DNA from 2 places in the Burkholderia arboris genome. Region 1 is predicted to be linked to the other one. Evidence: predicted binding sites of a transcription regulator. Region 1 holds the regulator's gene; the other holds the start of a gene.

Region 1 (7,548 bases):
CGGCTGCGTCTCTTCAGGGCATGCCTGCACGGTGCGATGCATGCGCGCACCGATCGTGCACTGCATCATCGCGCACGCGCCGCGCGGGGCGAATCAGCGTTTTCCATCCCTTGCGTCCTGAATTGCGGCGCACCATGATGAATGCGTAGGCTCGTTGTCGCGATAGGGAGGTTTCATGGCTAGCTACAACAAGATTTTGCTGTGTTACGACGGCACGCTCGAAGGGCGCAAGGCACTGCGCTGCGGCGCTAATCTCGCAATGGACCTGAAGGCCGAAACGCACTTGCTGTCGGTCGTCGACATGCGTTCGAGCATTGCGCAAAGTGCAGGTTTGCTGACCGATGTCGCATGCGGCCGCTTCGAGGAAACCGCGCGCGAAATCCTCGAGGAAGGGGTGAACTGGCTGCGCGAGCGTGGCGTGCAGGCCGAAGGCCATTTCGCGTTCGGTTATCCGATCGACGAAATCGCGAATCTTGCGTCGGAACTGAAGGTCGACCTCGTCGTTGTCGGCCACCGGTGCCGCAGCGGACTGTCGCGATGGTGGATGGGCTCGGGCAATACGCAACTGCTCGACCGCGTGAACTGCAGCATTCTGGTGGCGTGCTCGTCGGCGGAAGAGCAGAAAGCCGAAATCGCGCGCGAGCGTGAAGCGGCCACGGCGAACGGCAAATGATCTAAAGACGCGATGGTTGCCTGGTCGGCAATGCGTGCTGGTCAGGCGCCGCACCGCTTCAGCGGTGCGGGCGTCGAGCGCGGCCTGTTATGCGTGCAGGTCGATCGCGGACAATTTCCACGAAAACAGCCCGAAGCGGTGGAATACCGCCGCATAGCGCGTGCCGTCGGCGCTGCGCTGATACGTCACGACGAATTCATCGATATTCCGGTAGCCCGCGCTGGTTTGCTGCGGATGCGTCGCCTCGCTCGGGCTCGCCGGCGTGGCAGGCGCGGGCACCGCTGACGACGCGGTCGCAGCGGATGCGTTACTGCTCGCAGCGGCGGCACTTGCCGGCGCCGGATTGGCCGGCGTTGCGGCTGGTGCGCCGCCCGGTGTATTGCCTTGCGGCAGATTCGACAAATCAGGCGGGCGCTCGCCCGGATTGCCGCGCGGCGGCAATCCGCTCATCAGCGCGGCCACGCCCTCCGGGGTCGCGTACGCATCGACCAGCGGGCCGATCAACGCGGACCCGATCAGCGCGCCGATCACCGCAAACGGGTTGTTCTTCTTCACAGCGTCGATCCGGCGCATCAACTCTTCCGTGACCTGCTGTTTGAGGCTGATGCGTAGCGACGGAAAATCGACATACTCGCTGATCGCCTGCGCATCTCGCGCATCGATCGCCGATTTCAGGCGACCGAGCGCGACGTACGGCGACGCGTACGCATAGCCGATCGCCGCAATGACGACGACGATCAGCGCGACGATCAGCAGGGGCTTGAGTCGCCATGCGCGGCTCGGCGATCCAGTCACGTTGCCTCCGGTGCGGGGATGTTCCGCAATCAGAGACCGCCCGGCGTAGCCGATCGTTCCTCCGCGATGCAGCGATCGATCATCCGGCACACGGCATCGATCGTGCCGACCATGATCAGGCGCGACCGGCCGTGATAGACGCGCACCGGTGCGCGACGCGCGGGTTCCGCGTGATTCAGGCCGGCGTTCAGCGATACCCGGGCGAACGCGGGGAGCGCTGACGGCAGCAGGGACGCCTGCCGTTCGACTGCGACTTCTTCTTGCACGGGCGCGGCCGCGGACAGCGGTGCGCAGGGCGTGCGGCCGCGCAGATGACGCAGGCGGCCGAATTGACGGAAAGGCAGCAGACGGGCAAGGCGTTCCATGATGTTCTCCTCAGCGAGACGGAATGTCAGAGTTCGCCCGAGCGGATCAGCCCGACGGCGATGCCTTCCAGCGCGAATTCGGCGCTGCCGGCCTTGACGAAGATGTTTTCGTAATCCGGGTTCTCCGCGATCAGCTCGAGACCGCCCGGCCGGCGCATCAGGCGCTTGACCGTGACGTCGTCACCGAGACGCGCGACGATGATCTGGCCATCCTTCGCTTCCGTGCGCTTCTGCACGGCGAGGAGATCGCCATCGAGGATGCCGGCGTCGCGCATCGACAGGCCGCGCACCTTCAGCAGGTAGTCGGGCTTGCTCGTGAACAACGCGGGATCGCATGCGTAGTGCTGCGAGATGTGCTCCTGCGCGAGGATCGGGCTACCGGCTGCGACGCGGCCGACGAGCGGCAGCGACAACTGCATCAGGCCGGCGTGCGGCAACGTGAACTGGTGCGGGGCATCTTCGATGCCGAGCAGGCGGATGCCGCGCGACGCGCCGGCCGCCAGCTCGATCACGCCTTTGCGCGCCAGCGCGCGCAGGTGCTCCTCGGCCGCATTCGGCGAGCTGAAACCCAGTTCGGCCGCGATCTCGGCGCGGGTGGGCGGGAATCCGGAGCGCTCGATCGCGCGACGGATCAAGTCGAACACTTGCTGCTGACGGGCGGTGAGTTTGGTCATGGCTCAACTGTATGGATAGACAGTGAGCTGTATTTTTATACAGTACTTCGCGAATTTCAAGTGTTACGTGAGGTTCGACGCGATCACGCCGGTTCCGGCGTGATTTCGCGACGTCCGGACGGCGGTTTATCTGCCGCAACCGTCCATCCCGTCTGCGTTAGCACTTTTGAGTATTAAAAAATGAAGAACGATTATTTTTAATCATGTAACCCGTTCGTTAGACTGGCCCGACATCGCAACACCGACAACACTGGAGAACCAAGGATGGCGAAGCGCAATACGGGGCTGGTGGGCGGAGTGGGCCGCCTGATCGCAACACTCGCGCTGGGCGCGGCGGCGGCGCTGGGCGTCGCGACGCATGCCCAGGCCGATACGACGTTCCTGAACGTGTCGTACGACCCGACGCGCGAGCTGTATCAGGACTTCAACCAGGCGTTTGGCAAGGAGTGGAAGGCGAAGACGGGCGAGACCGTGAACTTCAAGCAGTCGCACGGCGGGTCGGGCGCGCAGGCGCGTTCGGTGCTCGACGGCCTGCAGGCCGACGTCGTCACGCTGGCGCTCGCGTACGACATCGACGCGCTCGCGAACAAGGGGCTCGTCAACAAGGACTGGCAGAAGCGCCTGCCCGACAACGCGTCGCCGTACACGTCGACGATCGTGTTCCTGGTGCGCAAGGGCAACCCGAAGGGGATCAAGGACTGGGACGACCTGACCAAGCCGGGCATCTCGATCGTCACGCCGAACCCGAAGACGTCGGGCGGCGCGCGCTGGAACTACCTGGCCGCATGGGCGTACGCGGTGCACAAGCCGGGCGGCAACGAGCAGACGGCCAAGGAATTCGTCACGAAGCTCTACAAGAACGCAGGCGTGCTCGATTCGGGCGCGCGAGGCGCGACGACGAGCTTCGTGCAGCGCGGGATCGGCGACGTGCTGATCGCATGGGAGAACGAGGCATTCCTGTCGGTGAAGGAATTCGGTACCGACAAGTTCGAGATCGTCGTGCCGTCGGTGAGCATCCTGGCCGAGCCGCCCGTCGCGGTGGTCGACAAGGTGGTCGACAAGAAGGGCACGCGCAAGCTGGCCGACGCGTACCTGAACTTCCTGTACAGCCCGCAGGGCCAGGAAATCGCGGCGCGCAACTACTACCGGCCGCGTTCGAAGAACGTGCCGGCGGAACTGACGAAGCAGTTCCCGAAGCTGAAGCTGTACACGGTCGACGACACGTTCGGCGGCTGGACGAGTGCGCAGAAGACGCATTTCGCGGACGGCGGCGTGTTCGACTCGATCTACAAGCCGCAGTAACGCCATAACGACAGCGGCGCGCCACGACAGCGCGCCGCATCCCCGATTGCCCGCCGGCGCGATTCACTGCGCCGGCGTTTGCGTCGGACCCATGAGCAGCATCGACCCAGCAAGAGCATCCGATGACGACGTACACCTTTCGCAAGCCGAGCGCGCTGCCCGGTTTCGGCGTGACGCTCGGCATCACGGTGGCCTATTTGAGCCTCGTGGTGCTGATCCCGCTCGCCGCCACGTTCCTGAAGACCGCGACGCTGTCGTGGGACCAGTTCGTCACCGCCGTCACGTCGCCGCGCGTGCTCGCGTCGTACCGGCTGACGTTCACGTCCGCACTTGGCGGCGCGCTGATCAACGCCGTGTTCGGCTTCCTCGTCGCGTGGGTGCTCGTGCGCTACACGTTTCCGTTCAAGCGCCTCGTCGATGCGATCGTCGACCTGCCGTTCGCGCTGCCGACGTCGGTCGCCGGCATTTCGCTCGCGGCCGTCTACGCGACCAATGGCTGGGTCGGCCAGTATCTCGCGCCGCTCGGCATCAAGATCGCGTTCACGCCGGCCGGCGTGCTGGTCGCGCTGACCTTCATCGGGCTGCCGTTCGTCGTGCGTACCGTGCAGCCGGTGCTCGAGGATTTCGAGCGCGAGCAGGAAGAAGCGGCCGCGTGCCTCGGCGCGTCGCGCTGGCTGACGTTCCGCCGCGTCGTGCTGCCGGCCGTGCTGCCGGCGCTCCTCACCGGTTTCGCGCTCGCGTTCGCGCGTGCGCTCGGCGAATACGGCTCGGTGATCTTCATTGCCGGCAACGTGCCGATGAAATCCGAGATCACGTCGCTGCTGATCATCACGAAGCTCGAGCAGTACGACTACGCGGGCGCGACCGCGCTGGCGGTCGTGATGCTGGTCGTGTCGTTCCTGATGCTGCTGCTGATCAATACGCTGCAGTGGTATCTGCAGCGCCGCACGAGCAAGGGCGCCAGCGGCCCCGCGCCCGCCACCGTCACCGCCGTCGCGGCAGGAGGCCAGCAATGAGCCAGGAGGCCACCGTCGTGCTGAAAACCCCGTCGCCGGCCGCGCGGGCCGCGAAACGGCTCGACCCCGTCAGCGAGTCGCGCGTCGTGCGCTGGCTGCTCACCGGCATCGCGCTGGCGTTCCTCGCGTTCTTCCTCGTCGTGCCGCTCGCCGCGGTGTTCGTCGAGGCGCTGCGCAAGGGCGTCGGCTTCTATCTCGAATCGCTGGCCGATCCCGATGCGTGGTCGGCGATCAAGCTGACGCTGACCGTCGCCGTGATCGCGGTGCCGCTGAATCTCGTGTTCGGCGTGTGCGCGTCGTGGGCGATCGCGAAGTTCGAATTCCGCGGCAAGGCGCTGCTGACGACGCTGATCGACCTGCCGTTCTCGGTGTCGCCGGTGATCTCGGGCCTCGTGTACGTGCTGCTGTTCGGCGCACAGGGCTGGCTCGGGCCGTGGCTGCAGGATCACGACGTGCAGATCATCTTTGCGGTGCCGGGCATCGTGCTCGCGACGATCTTCGTCACGTTCCCGTTCGTCGCGCGCGAACTGATTCCGCTGATGCAGGCACAAGGCACCGACGAGGAAGAAGCCGCGCGCGTGCTCGGTGCGTCGGGCTGGCAGATCTTCCGCCGCGTGACGCTGCCGAACGTGAAGTGGGGCCTGCTGTACGGCGTGATCCTGTGCAATGCGCGCGCGATGGGTGAATTCGGCGCGGTGTCGGTCGTGTCGGGCCATATCCGCGGCCAGACCGACACGATGCCGCTGCACGTCGAGATCCTGTACAACGAATACAACTTCGCGGCCGCATTCGCGGTGGCGTCGGTGCTGGCGCTGCTCGCGCTCGTCACGCTCGCGCTGAAGCTGATCGCCGAGCGTCACCTCGCCGCCGAACTGGGCGCGCGCGACGCCGTTCCCGCACATGCCGGCCCCGTCGCCGCCGTTTCGTCGAAATCGTAAAGAGGCAACCAGAATGGGTATCACCGTCCGTAACCTTCAGAAGCGCTTCGGCGATTTCACCGCGCTCGACAACGTGTCGCTCGATTTTCCGCCGGGAGAGCTGGTCGCGCTGCTCGGTCCGTCCGGCTGCGGCAAGACTACGCTGCTGCGCGTGATCGCGGGCCTCGAGCACGCGGACGCCGGCCAGGTCGTGTTGCAAGGGCTCGACGTCGCGTCGGTCGGCGCGCGCGACCGCCAGGTCGGCTTCGTGTTCCAGCACTACGCGCTGTTCCGTCACATGACCGTATTCGAGAACGTCGCGTTCGGGCTGCGCGTGAAGCCGCGCCGCGAGCGGCCGTCGGAAGCCGTGATTCGCGACAAGGTGCACGAATTGCTGAAGCTCGTGCAGCTCGACTGGCTCGCGCAGCGCTATCCGTCCGAGCTGTCGGGCGGCCAGCGCCAGCGCATCGCGCTGGCCCGCGCGCTCGCGGTCGAGCCGAAGGTGCTGCTGCTCGACGAGCCGTTCGGCGCGCTCGACGCAAAGGTGCGCAAGGAGCTGCGCGGCTGGTTGCGCCGGCTGCACGACGACCTGCACATCTCGACGATCTTCGTCACGCACGACCAGGAGGAGGCGCTGGAAGTCGCGGATCGCATCGTCGTGCTGAACCGCGGCCACGTCGAGCAGGTCGGCAGCCCGCAGGACGTCTACGATCATCCGCAGAGCGCGTTCGTGTACGAGTTTCTCGGCGCGGCCAACCGGCTGCCGGGCACGGTGGCCGGGCGTGGCTTCGTTGCCGAGGGCGCGGCTGCGCCGATCGCGGTCGACGCCGATTTCGCGGGCCCCGCGAATGCCTATGTGCGGCCGCACGATCTGCAGCTGTGGCCGGCGGGCGAAGGGCATCGCGACGGCATCGCGGTGGACGTGCGCCGCGTGATCCCGCTCGGCGGATCGGTGCGCGTGGAGCTCGAGGCGCGCGCGGGCGGTGCGCTCGAGGCGGAGCTCGATCGCGACGCATGGCGTGCGCTGTCGCTGCAGGTCGGTGACGGTGCGACGGCCGTGCCGCGCGCGGTGCGTGTGTTTCCCGCGCATTGACGAGAAAATGCAGGGCAGGGGGCGGAACAGGCTCCAGATCGACAATCAAACAACGACAGCCTAAGAGGCATACCCATGAATTTTCAGCAATTGCGGTTCGTGCGCGAAGCGGTGCGCCAGAACATGAACCTGACGGAAGTCGCGAACGTGCTGTACACGTCGCAGTCGGGCGTGTCGAAGCAGATCAAGGATCTCGAGGATGAACTGGGCGTCGACATCTTCATCCGGCGCGGCAAGCGGCTGACGGGGCTCACGGAGCCCGGCAAGGCCGTGCACCAGTTGATCGAGCGGATGCTGCTCGACGCGGAGAACCTGCGCCGCGTCGCGCGCCAGTTCGCCGACCAGGACAGTGGCCACCTCGTCGTCGCGACGACGCACACGCAGGCGCGCTATGCGCTGCCGAAGGTGATCCGGCAGTTCACCGACGTGTTCCCGAAGGTGCATCTGGCGCTGCGCCAGGGCAGCCCGCAGCAGATCGCGCAGATGATCCTGAATGGCGAGGCCGATCTCGGCATCTCGACCGAGGCGCTCGACCGCTATCCGGACATCGTTACGTTCCCGTGCTATTCGTGGCATCACACGGTCGTCGTGCCGAAGGGCCATCCGCTCGTCGGCCGCGAGAGCCTGACGCTCGAGGAAATCGCCGAGTATCCGATCATCACGTACGACCAGGACTTCACGGGGCGCTCGCACATCGACCAGGCGTTCACGCA
Region 2 (7,548 bases), 640 kb from region 1:
GCGACGCGCGTTGAGCAGCGCATCGCCGCCGCGACCGGCATCGGCATGCGTCGCCACCTTGACCCAGCCCTTCAGGCCGTAGGCGTCGACGACCGCCCCGACCTCGACGGCATCGTCGGGCCAAGCTTGCGTCGTATCGAGACTACCTTGCTCGGCAGCCTCACCGGCGTTCGCGACAGCGTCGCGCTCGACCGGCTTGCGGACGAATGCGCCGAATGACGCACGCCCGCGCCTTGCATTACCGGAATCGTGACCCGCCATCAATGCACCTCACAGCCGGCACGACCGGCACACCGTGCCATGTTAGGCAGCCGGTTGCGCCTTTTGCGCTTCCTTCACGAGACGCTGGACGGTCGGCGACAGTTGCGCGCCAACGCCTTGCCAGTACGTCAGGCGATCCTGAGCGATACGCAGCGATTCGCCCTTCGTGGCGACCGGGTTGTAGAAGCCGACGCGCTCGATGAAGCGGCCGTCACGACGGTTACGCGAATCGGTAGCAACGATGTTGTAGAACGGGCGCTTCTTCGAGCCGCCACGAGCCAGACGGATGATAACCATATGATGTCCTTCGGAAAACCGGGTTCGAAACTACTGAAACACGCGATTATAGCCGGAAACCAGAGGTACAACAAACACTTACGCGCAAAAAATCCGCGGTCGGCCTGTCGGGCGGGCATACAATCGTCGTGTCCTGGACGTTTCCCACCGTCATGCCGTCCCTTCGCGCCGCCTCGACGCGCCGCGCGCAGCCCCGTCTCACGGCGCTGCTCGCCGGCCTTGCCTGCCTCGCGTCCGCACCGGTGTTTGCCGCGCCGTTGCCGGTGAGCGAACTCGTCGTACCGCCCGGCTTCCACGTCGAAGTCCTTACCGACGCGGTACCGGCCGCGCGCGAAATGGCGTGGTCGCCGCGCGGCATCCTGTATGTCGGCACGCGGGAAGGACGCGTCCATGCATTCGTGATGCAAGAGGGCCGGATCAGTGCGCGTTACGTGATCGCTTCCGGGCTCGACATGCCGGTCGGCGTTGCCTACCGCGATGGCGCCCTCTATATATCCGCCGTGTCGCGCATCCTGCGCCTCGATCATATCGACGACCGGCTCGCCAAACCGCCCGCCCCGGTCGTCGTGACCGACGCGCTGCCGACCGAACACCATCACGGCTGGAAATTCATCGCGTTCGGCCCCGACGGCAAGCTTTACGTGCCGACCGGTGCGCCGTGCAACGTCTGCCTCGCCGATCGCAGCCGCTACGCAATCATCGCGCGGATGAAGGCCGACGGCAGCGGCAGCGAGGTGGTCGCCCGCGGCGTGCGCAATACGGTCGGCTTCGCGTGGCATCCCGACTCGGGCGAGCTGTGGTTCACCGACAACGGGCGCGACATGATGGGCGACGACGTACCCGACGACAAGCTGAACCGTGCGCCGCGCGCCGGCCTCGATTTCGGCTTTCCATATTGCCATGGCGGAGATACGCCCGACCCCGAATTCGGCAGCGCCGACGTCTGCCGCCGCTATGTGCCGCCCGTCTTGAAACTCGGTGCGCACGTTGCCGCGCTCGGCATGCGCTTCTATACCGGGCCGATGTTTCCGGCGTCGTATCGCAATAACGTGTTCATTGCCGAACACGGCTCGTGGAACCGCAGCACGAAGGTCGGTTACCGCGTGATGCGCGTGGTCGTATCGGCGGACGGCAGCCAGGCGCGCCAGACGCCATTCGTCACCGGCTGGCTGCGGCCCGACGGCACGGTATGGGGCCGCCCCGCCGACGTGCTGCCGCTGCCGGACGGCTCGCTGCTCGTCAGCGACGATTACGCGGGCGCGATCTACCGCGTGACCTATGCGGCACCTTGACGCAGGCAAGGGGTGACCGGGTCCGACCGGGCATCGTAGAATGCGTGCCGGGCCGCGCGCCCGCGCCGGCCCGCCGGCCGCCCATGCCAACGACAATACGCCGCCATCCATGTCCAGCAGCACCGCACCGTCCCGCCGCTTCCGCTCCAAGACGCTCACCGCCGCCCTCGCATTCCTGCTCGGATCGCTCGGCGCGCACCGCTTCTATCTGTATGGCTTCCGCGACGTGTACGGCTGGGCACACCTGCTCGCGACGATCGTCGGCATTCCGGGCTTCCTCCTGCTCGCGGCGACCCAACGCAGCGCCGGCCTCGGCTGGTGGCTCGCGGTACCCGGAGCGATCTCGCTGCTGGCGGCGTTCCTCGCCGCACTCGTCTACGGGCTGCGCCCCGACGAGAAATGGGATGCGCAGTTCAACGCGGACACCGGCAAGCACAGCAAGTCGGGCTGGACCGTGATCTTCGTCGTGATCTTCTCGCTGCTGATCGGCGCATTCCTGTTGATGACCGCCCTCGCGCTGTCGTTCCAGACGTACTTCGAATCGCAGGTCGAAGCGGCGAAGCAGCTTTCGCAGTAAGCACAACGCAGGCGGCATCCGCGGTCGACACGCGACGGCTTCGCTCGCGTGTCAGAACAGATTCAACTGCATGTCGTCGCGCGGCTGCGCGCCGGCCGAACGCACGGCAACACGCGGCGCCGGCGCGACAGCGGCCGGCGCACCGCGAAACTGCGACAGATCGAGAATGCCGTTCGTGCGCTCGTTCAGCCCCAGCCGCTTGACGGTCTGGCGGAAGCGCTGGCGCAACAGGTCGGCCCAGACCCCCTCGCCCTTCATCCGTTTCGAGAAATCCGAGTCGTAATCCTTGCCGCCGCGCATGTCGCGCACGCGGTTCATCACGCGCTCCGCACGATCGGGAAAATGCGCGGCGAGCCAGCTCTTGAACAGCGGCGCGACCTCCCACGGCAACCGCAGGATGATGTAGCTCGCGTACGTCGCGCCGGCTTCCGCGCAGGCCTCGAGCACGCGCTCCATGTCGGGTTCGGTCACGAACGGAATCACCGGCGCAATGCTCACGCCGACCGGCACGCCCGCGTCGCGCAGCGCGCGGATCGTGCGCAGCCGTCGTGCCGGCGTGGCCGCACGCGGCTCGAGCGTCCGCGCGAGATCCGCATCGAGCGTCGTGATCGTGACCGCCGCCATCACCTGCCCGCGCTCGGCCATCGGTGCGAGCAGGTCGAGATCGCGCTCGATCAGCGACGATTTCGTGATCGCCGCGAACGGCAGCCCGCGATCGTGCATTACCTGGATCACGCTGCGCGTGATGCGCAGGTCGCGTTCGACCGGCTGGTAAGCGTCGGTATTGACGCCGAGCGCGATCGGTTCCGGCACGTAGCGCTTGCGCGAAATCTCGCGCTCGAGCAGTTCGGCCGCATTGACCTTCGCGTAGATGCGGCTTTCGAAATCGAGCCCCGGCGACAGGCCGAGATAGCTGTGTGTCGGCCGCGCGAAGCAGTAGATACAACCGTGTTCGCAGCCGCGATACGGATTGAGCGACACGCTGAACGGGATATCGGGCGACTGGTTGTGCGTCAGGATGCTCTTCGCCCGCTCCTCGAATACCTGCGTGCGCAGCGGCGCGGCGAAATCGTCGTCGCCGGACTCGTGCGCCCAGCCGTCGTCGACCGCTTCGCGCTGCGCGATTTCATACCGCCCCTGCAGGTTGTCGACCGCGCCGCGCCCCTTGCGGGGCACCGGCGGCGCTATCGGAAATTCATTGTCGGACCGATCGTCCATGTGCCCACCCCTTCGCCCGCACCCAATACTGTACATTTATACAGTATTGGGTGCGGCATGCCAAGGGCGGGATAAGGGGCCCGACAACAGGCCGCCGGCACGTCACTCGCCGACGGCAATCGTCAGCGTCTCCTTGATTTCTTCCATCACGACATAGCTCTTCGACTGCACCGCACCGGGCAGCTGCAACAGGATGTCGCCGAGCAGCTTCCGGTAGTCGGCCATCTCGCCGATCCGCGCCTTGATCAGGTAGTCGAAGTCGCCGGACACGAGATGGCACTCGAGCACCTCGTCGATCTTCATCACTTCCCGGCGGAATTGCTCGAACATGTTGCCGCCCTTGTGGCCGAGCGTGATCTCGACGAACACCAGCAGCGCGGCGCCCAGCTGGCCCGGGTCGACCCGCGCGTGATAGCCGGTGATCACGCCGTCGCGCTCCATGCGCCGCACACGCTCGATGCACGGCGTGACGGTCAGTCCGACCTGTTCCGCGAGGTCTTTCATCGCCATCCGGCCGTCGTCCTGGAGCAGTTTCAGGATGCGCCGGTCGAGCTTGTCGAGCGAGCGTACTGGCTGACGTTGCGTTCTCATTTTTTTATGCTGAAAACCTGAAAAATACGATAACAAAACCTGCACATTCGACAATACCATAGCGCAAAAAACTAGATCAGCTAGAGGTTACACGGAGCCGCACATGCGCCCGGCCTCGACCTGGTCCCTTCCATCTGGAGCAGCTATGCGAGTCGTCATTCTGGGCAGTGGTGTGGTGGGCGTGGCAAGCGCGTATTACCTCGCGCGCGCCGGTCATGAAGTCACCGTGATCGACCGGGAAGCCGGCCCGGCGCTCGAGACGAGCTTCGCGAACGCAGGCCAGATCTCGCCCGGCTATGCCGCGCCGTGGGCCGCGCCTGGCGTGCCGCTGAAGGCCGTCAAGTGGATGTTCGAAAAGCATGCGCCGCTCGCGATCCGCCTCGACGGCACGCGTTTCCAGCTCCAGTGGATGTACCAGATGCTGCGCAACTGCACGGCCGAGCGCTATGCGGTCAACAAGGGCCGCATGGTCCGCCTCGCCGAATACAGCCGCGACTGCCTGCAGGCGCTGCGCGCCGATACCGGCATCGAGTACGAAGGCCGCACGGGCGGCACGCTGCAACTGTTCCGCACGCAGCAGCAACTCGACGGCGCGGCGAAGGACATCGCCGTGCTGCAGGAAGCGAACGTGCCGTTCGAACTGCTGTCGCCGGCCGAACTGAAGCACGCCGAACCGGCACTCGCGGCCGTCTCGCACAAGCTGACGGGCGGCCTGCGCCTGCCGGGCGACGAAACGGGCGATTGCCAGCTGTTCACGACGCGCCTCGCAGCGCTCGCCGAATCGCTCGGCGTCAAGTTCCGCTACAACACGCCGATCGATGCGCTCGCGATCGCGGGCGGCAGGATCGCCGGCGTGCAGTGCGGCAGCGAGACGGTGCGCGCGGACGCGTACGTCGTCGCGCTCGGCTCGTACTCGACGAACTTCATCTCGAACCTGATGAAGATCCCCGTCTATCCGCTGAAGGGCTATTCGATCACCGCGCCGATCGTCAACGAAGCGGCGGCGCCCGTGTCGACCGTGCTCGACGAGACCTACAAGATCGCGATCACGCGTTTCGACCAGCGCATCCGCGTCGGTGGCATGGCGGAAATCGTCGGCTTCGACAAGAAGCTGCGCGCCGCACGCCGCGAAACGCTCGAAATGTGCGTGAACGACCTGTTCCCGGGCGGTGGCGACACGTCGAAGGCGACGTTCTGGACGGGCCTGCGCCCGATGACGCCGGACGGCACGCCGATCGTCGGCCGCACGCCGGTGTCGAACCTGTTCCTGAACACCGGCCACGGCACGCTCGGCTGGACGATGTCGTGCGGCTCGGGCCAGCTGCTCGCCGACCTGATCTCGGGCAAGATGCCTGCGATCCAGGCCGACGACCTGTCGGTGCATCGCTACCTGAAGGACGTGGCCGGCCAGACGCGCCCCGCCTACGCCTGAGCCGCGACGGCCTGCCGCCACGCGGGCCGGTCGGCGACAAAAAGAAAGGCGCCCCTCGGGGCGCCTTTTTCATTGCGTCGAGAGCGTTGCGCGCGGTCAGAACGGGGCGTCCGTCAACGCGAGCCCGCTCGCGTTGCCCTTCGCATTGACGATCGACGTCCCGAGCGAGCCGGCACCTCGCCGCAGACCTACGCGGACTCGCCGAGCACGGCCTGCGCCGTGTCGTAGCCGGCATCCTCGAAACCCGGCAACCGCGCAACGGCGTCGATGCCCGCGAGTTCCTCCAACACGAACAGCATGCTCGTGACCGGTGCGACATCACCCCTGGTGCGCCTCCCTCTTCTCTCTTCCGTCGAGGGCGCAAAAAAAAGGTTCATCGAGGATTACCGGGGAACGCGGCGCGGATCTTGAGGAAGAAATATTCCTCGTCGCGGTACCCGTAGGCCCTGCGTTTGATGACCTTGATGGTGTTGTTGATGCCTTCGACGACGCTGGTATTGAGCGGATGGCGGCAGCGGGCGAGGATTCCGTGCCAGTAACTCTGCAGACGCTGCGCAAACAGTTGCAGCGCGGCAATCCCGCTTTGCCGTGCTTGCTCGATCCATTGCTCCCAGGCTTTTTGCGCCCAAGCTGGCTTCTGGTAGAACCAGAGCCGCTTGAGTTCGTCCCGTAGCACGTAGACGCACAGCAACGGCTGATTGGCGGCCAGCAGTTCCTTCAGATGCACGGCCTGTTCCTGCTTCAGGTTGCGACGGTTGCGCAGCAGCAGCCAGCGACTGGACTTCAGAACCTTCCGGGCCGGCCGGTCGTGGCGCAACTGATTGGCCTGATCAACGCGCACCCGATCGATGACCTCGCGCCCGTACTTGGCGACGACGTGGAACAGGTCGTAGACCACCTCGGCTTGTGGACACTGCGCCTTGATCTCCAACTCGTAGGCCGTGGTCATGTCGATCGCGACCGCTTCGATGCGCTCGGCGACGCCCGCGGGAAGTTGTTCGAAGAAGGCCCTGGCCGTCTCGCGAGAGCGCCCCTGTCCGATCCAGAGCACTTGCCGGCCGATCGGATCGACCACCACCGTGGCGTAGCGATGGCCTTTATGTAGCGCGAACTCGTCCATCGCCAGATAGCGGATCGTTGACCAGTCCGGCTCGGCCACGCGTGCGCGCAAGCGCATCTTGTCGATCGATTTGACCGTATGCCAGCCCAGGTCGTAGAAGGCCGCTACCGCTTGCACGCTGGCCGCTTGCAGCAGCTTCTCGCAGGCCTTGGCGAATCGCTCCGTCACCCGCTGGTAGCGTCCCAGCCAGTCCAGCTTCTCCAGCCTCGGCCCGCCGCAGCGTTCGCACCAGACCCGGCGACGAGGCACATGCAACACCACCCGGTACTCGAACAGCGGCAGATCGCGCACCCGACGAACCGTCGTCTCGTGGATTTGCTGGCAACGCGCTCCGCATTGCTCGCAGTACATGACCTTGCTGACCGGCTTCAAGTACAGCGACAGCGTGCGGCTATCGCCCTGCGGCCACTCCACCCGCTCCAGCCGATAGCCTGTCCAGCAACCCAGTGCCTGAAGTGCCTTGCGATCGAGCAATTCTGCCTCCTGACCTCCATAAAGTCAGGCGTCAGGTTACGCAATCGCTCTTCAAGGCTCCACGGTTTCCTGCGATGAACCAAAAAAAAGGGGCGCTCGTCGCGCCCCTTTTCCCGTGTACCTAACGCTGAAGCGTGATGCCGCGTCAGCCGAGCTCGCTCACGAGCTCCGGCACCAGCGCGAACAGATCGCCGACGAGGCCGTAGTCGGCCACGCTGAAGATCGGTGCTTCCGGATCCTTGTTGATCGCGACGATCACCTTCGAATCCTTCATGCCGGCCAGATG

Evidence for each region. Region 1 encodes LexA, which represses DNA repair genes until DNA is damaged. Its sites were predicted from a motif close to ACTGTATNNNNATACAGT; they were not measured.
Region 2: a site for LexA is predicted at 3,673-3,690, ahead of OHZ10_RS05285 (PA0069 family radical SAM protein). Genes of this name have one in related genera too.

What each region holds. Positions count from the first base shown of each region.
Region 1 is NZ_CP109821.1:1,752,995-1,760,542, forward strand. Features, by position in the region: gene OHZ10_RS08365 (universal stress protein) at 176-673, shown strand; gene OHZ10_RS08370 (DUF2939 domain-containing protein) at 761-1,468, opposite strand; gene OHZ10_RS08375 (hypothetical protein) at 1,498-1,833, opposite strand; gene lexA (transcriptional repressor LexA) at 1,860-2,507, opposite strand; gene OHZ10_RS08390 (sulfate ABC transporter substrate-binding protein) at 2,772-3,809, shown strand; gene cysT (sulfate ABC transporter permease subunit CysT) at 3,932-4,825, shown strand; gene cysW (sulfate ABC transporter permease subunit CysW) at 4,822-5,763, shown strand; gene OHZ10_RS08405 (sulfate/molybdate ABC transporter ATP-binding protein) at 5,777-6,835, shown strand; gene OHZ10_RS08410 (CysB family HTH-type transcriptional regulator) at 6,911-7,548, shown strand, end outside.
Region 2 is NZ_CP109821.1:1,109,059-1,116,606, reverse strand. Features, by position in the region: gene rimM (ribosome maturation factor RimM) at 1-261, opposite strand, end outside; gene rpsP (30S ribosomal protein S16) at 304-558, opposite strand; gene OHZ10_RS05295 (PQQ-dependent sugar dehydrogenase) at 711-1,850, shown strand; gene OHZ10_RS05290 (NINE protein) at 1,960-2,427, shown strand; gene OHZ10_RS05285 (PA0069 family radical SAM protein) at 2,479-3,645, opposite strand; gene OHZ10_RS05280 (Lrp/AsnC ligand binding domain-containing protein) at 3,748-4,236, opposite strand; gene OHZ10_RS05275 (D-amino acid dehydrogenase) at 4,382-5,668, shown strand; partial or broken gene OHZ10_RS05270 (acyl-CoA dehydrogenase N-terminal domain-containing protein) at 5,860-5,967, opposite strand; gene OHZ10_RS05265 (ISL3 family transposase) at 6,042-7,262, opposite strand; gene OHZ10_RS05260 (electron transfer flavoprotein subunit alpha/FixB family protein) at 7,408-7,548, opposite strand, start outside.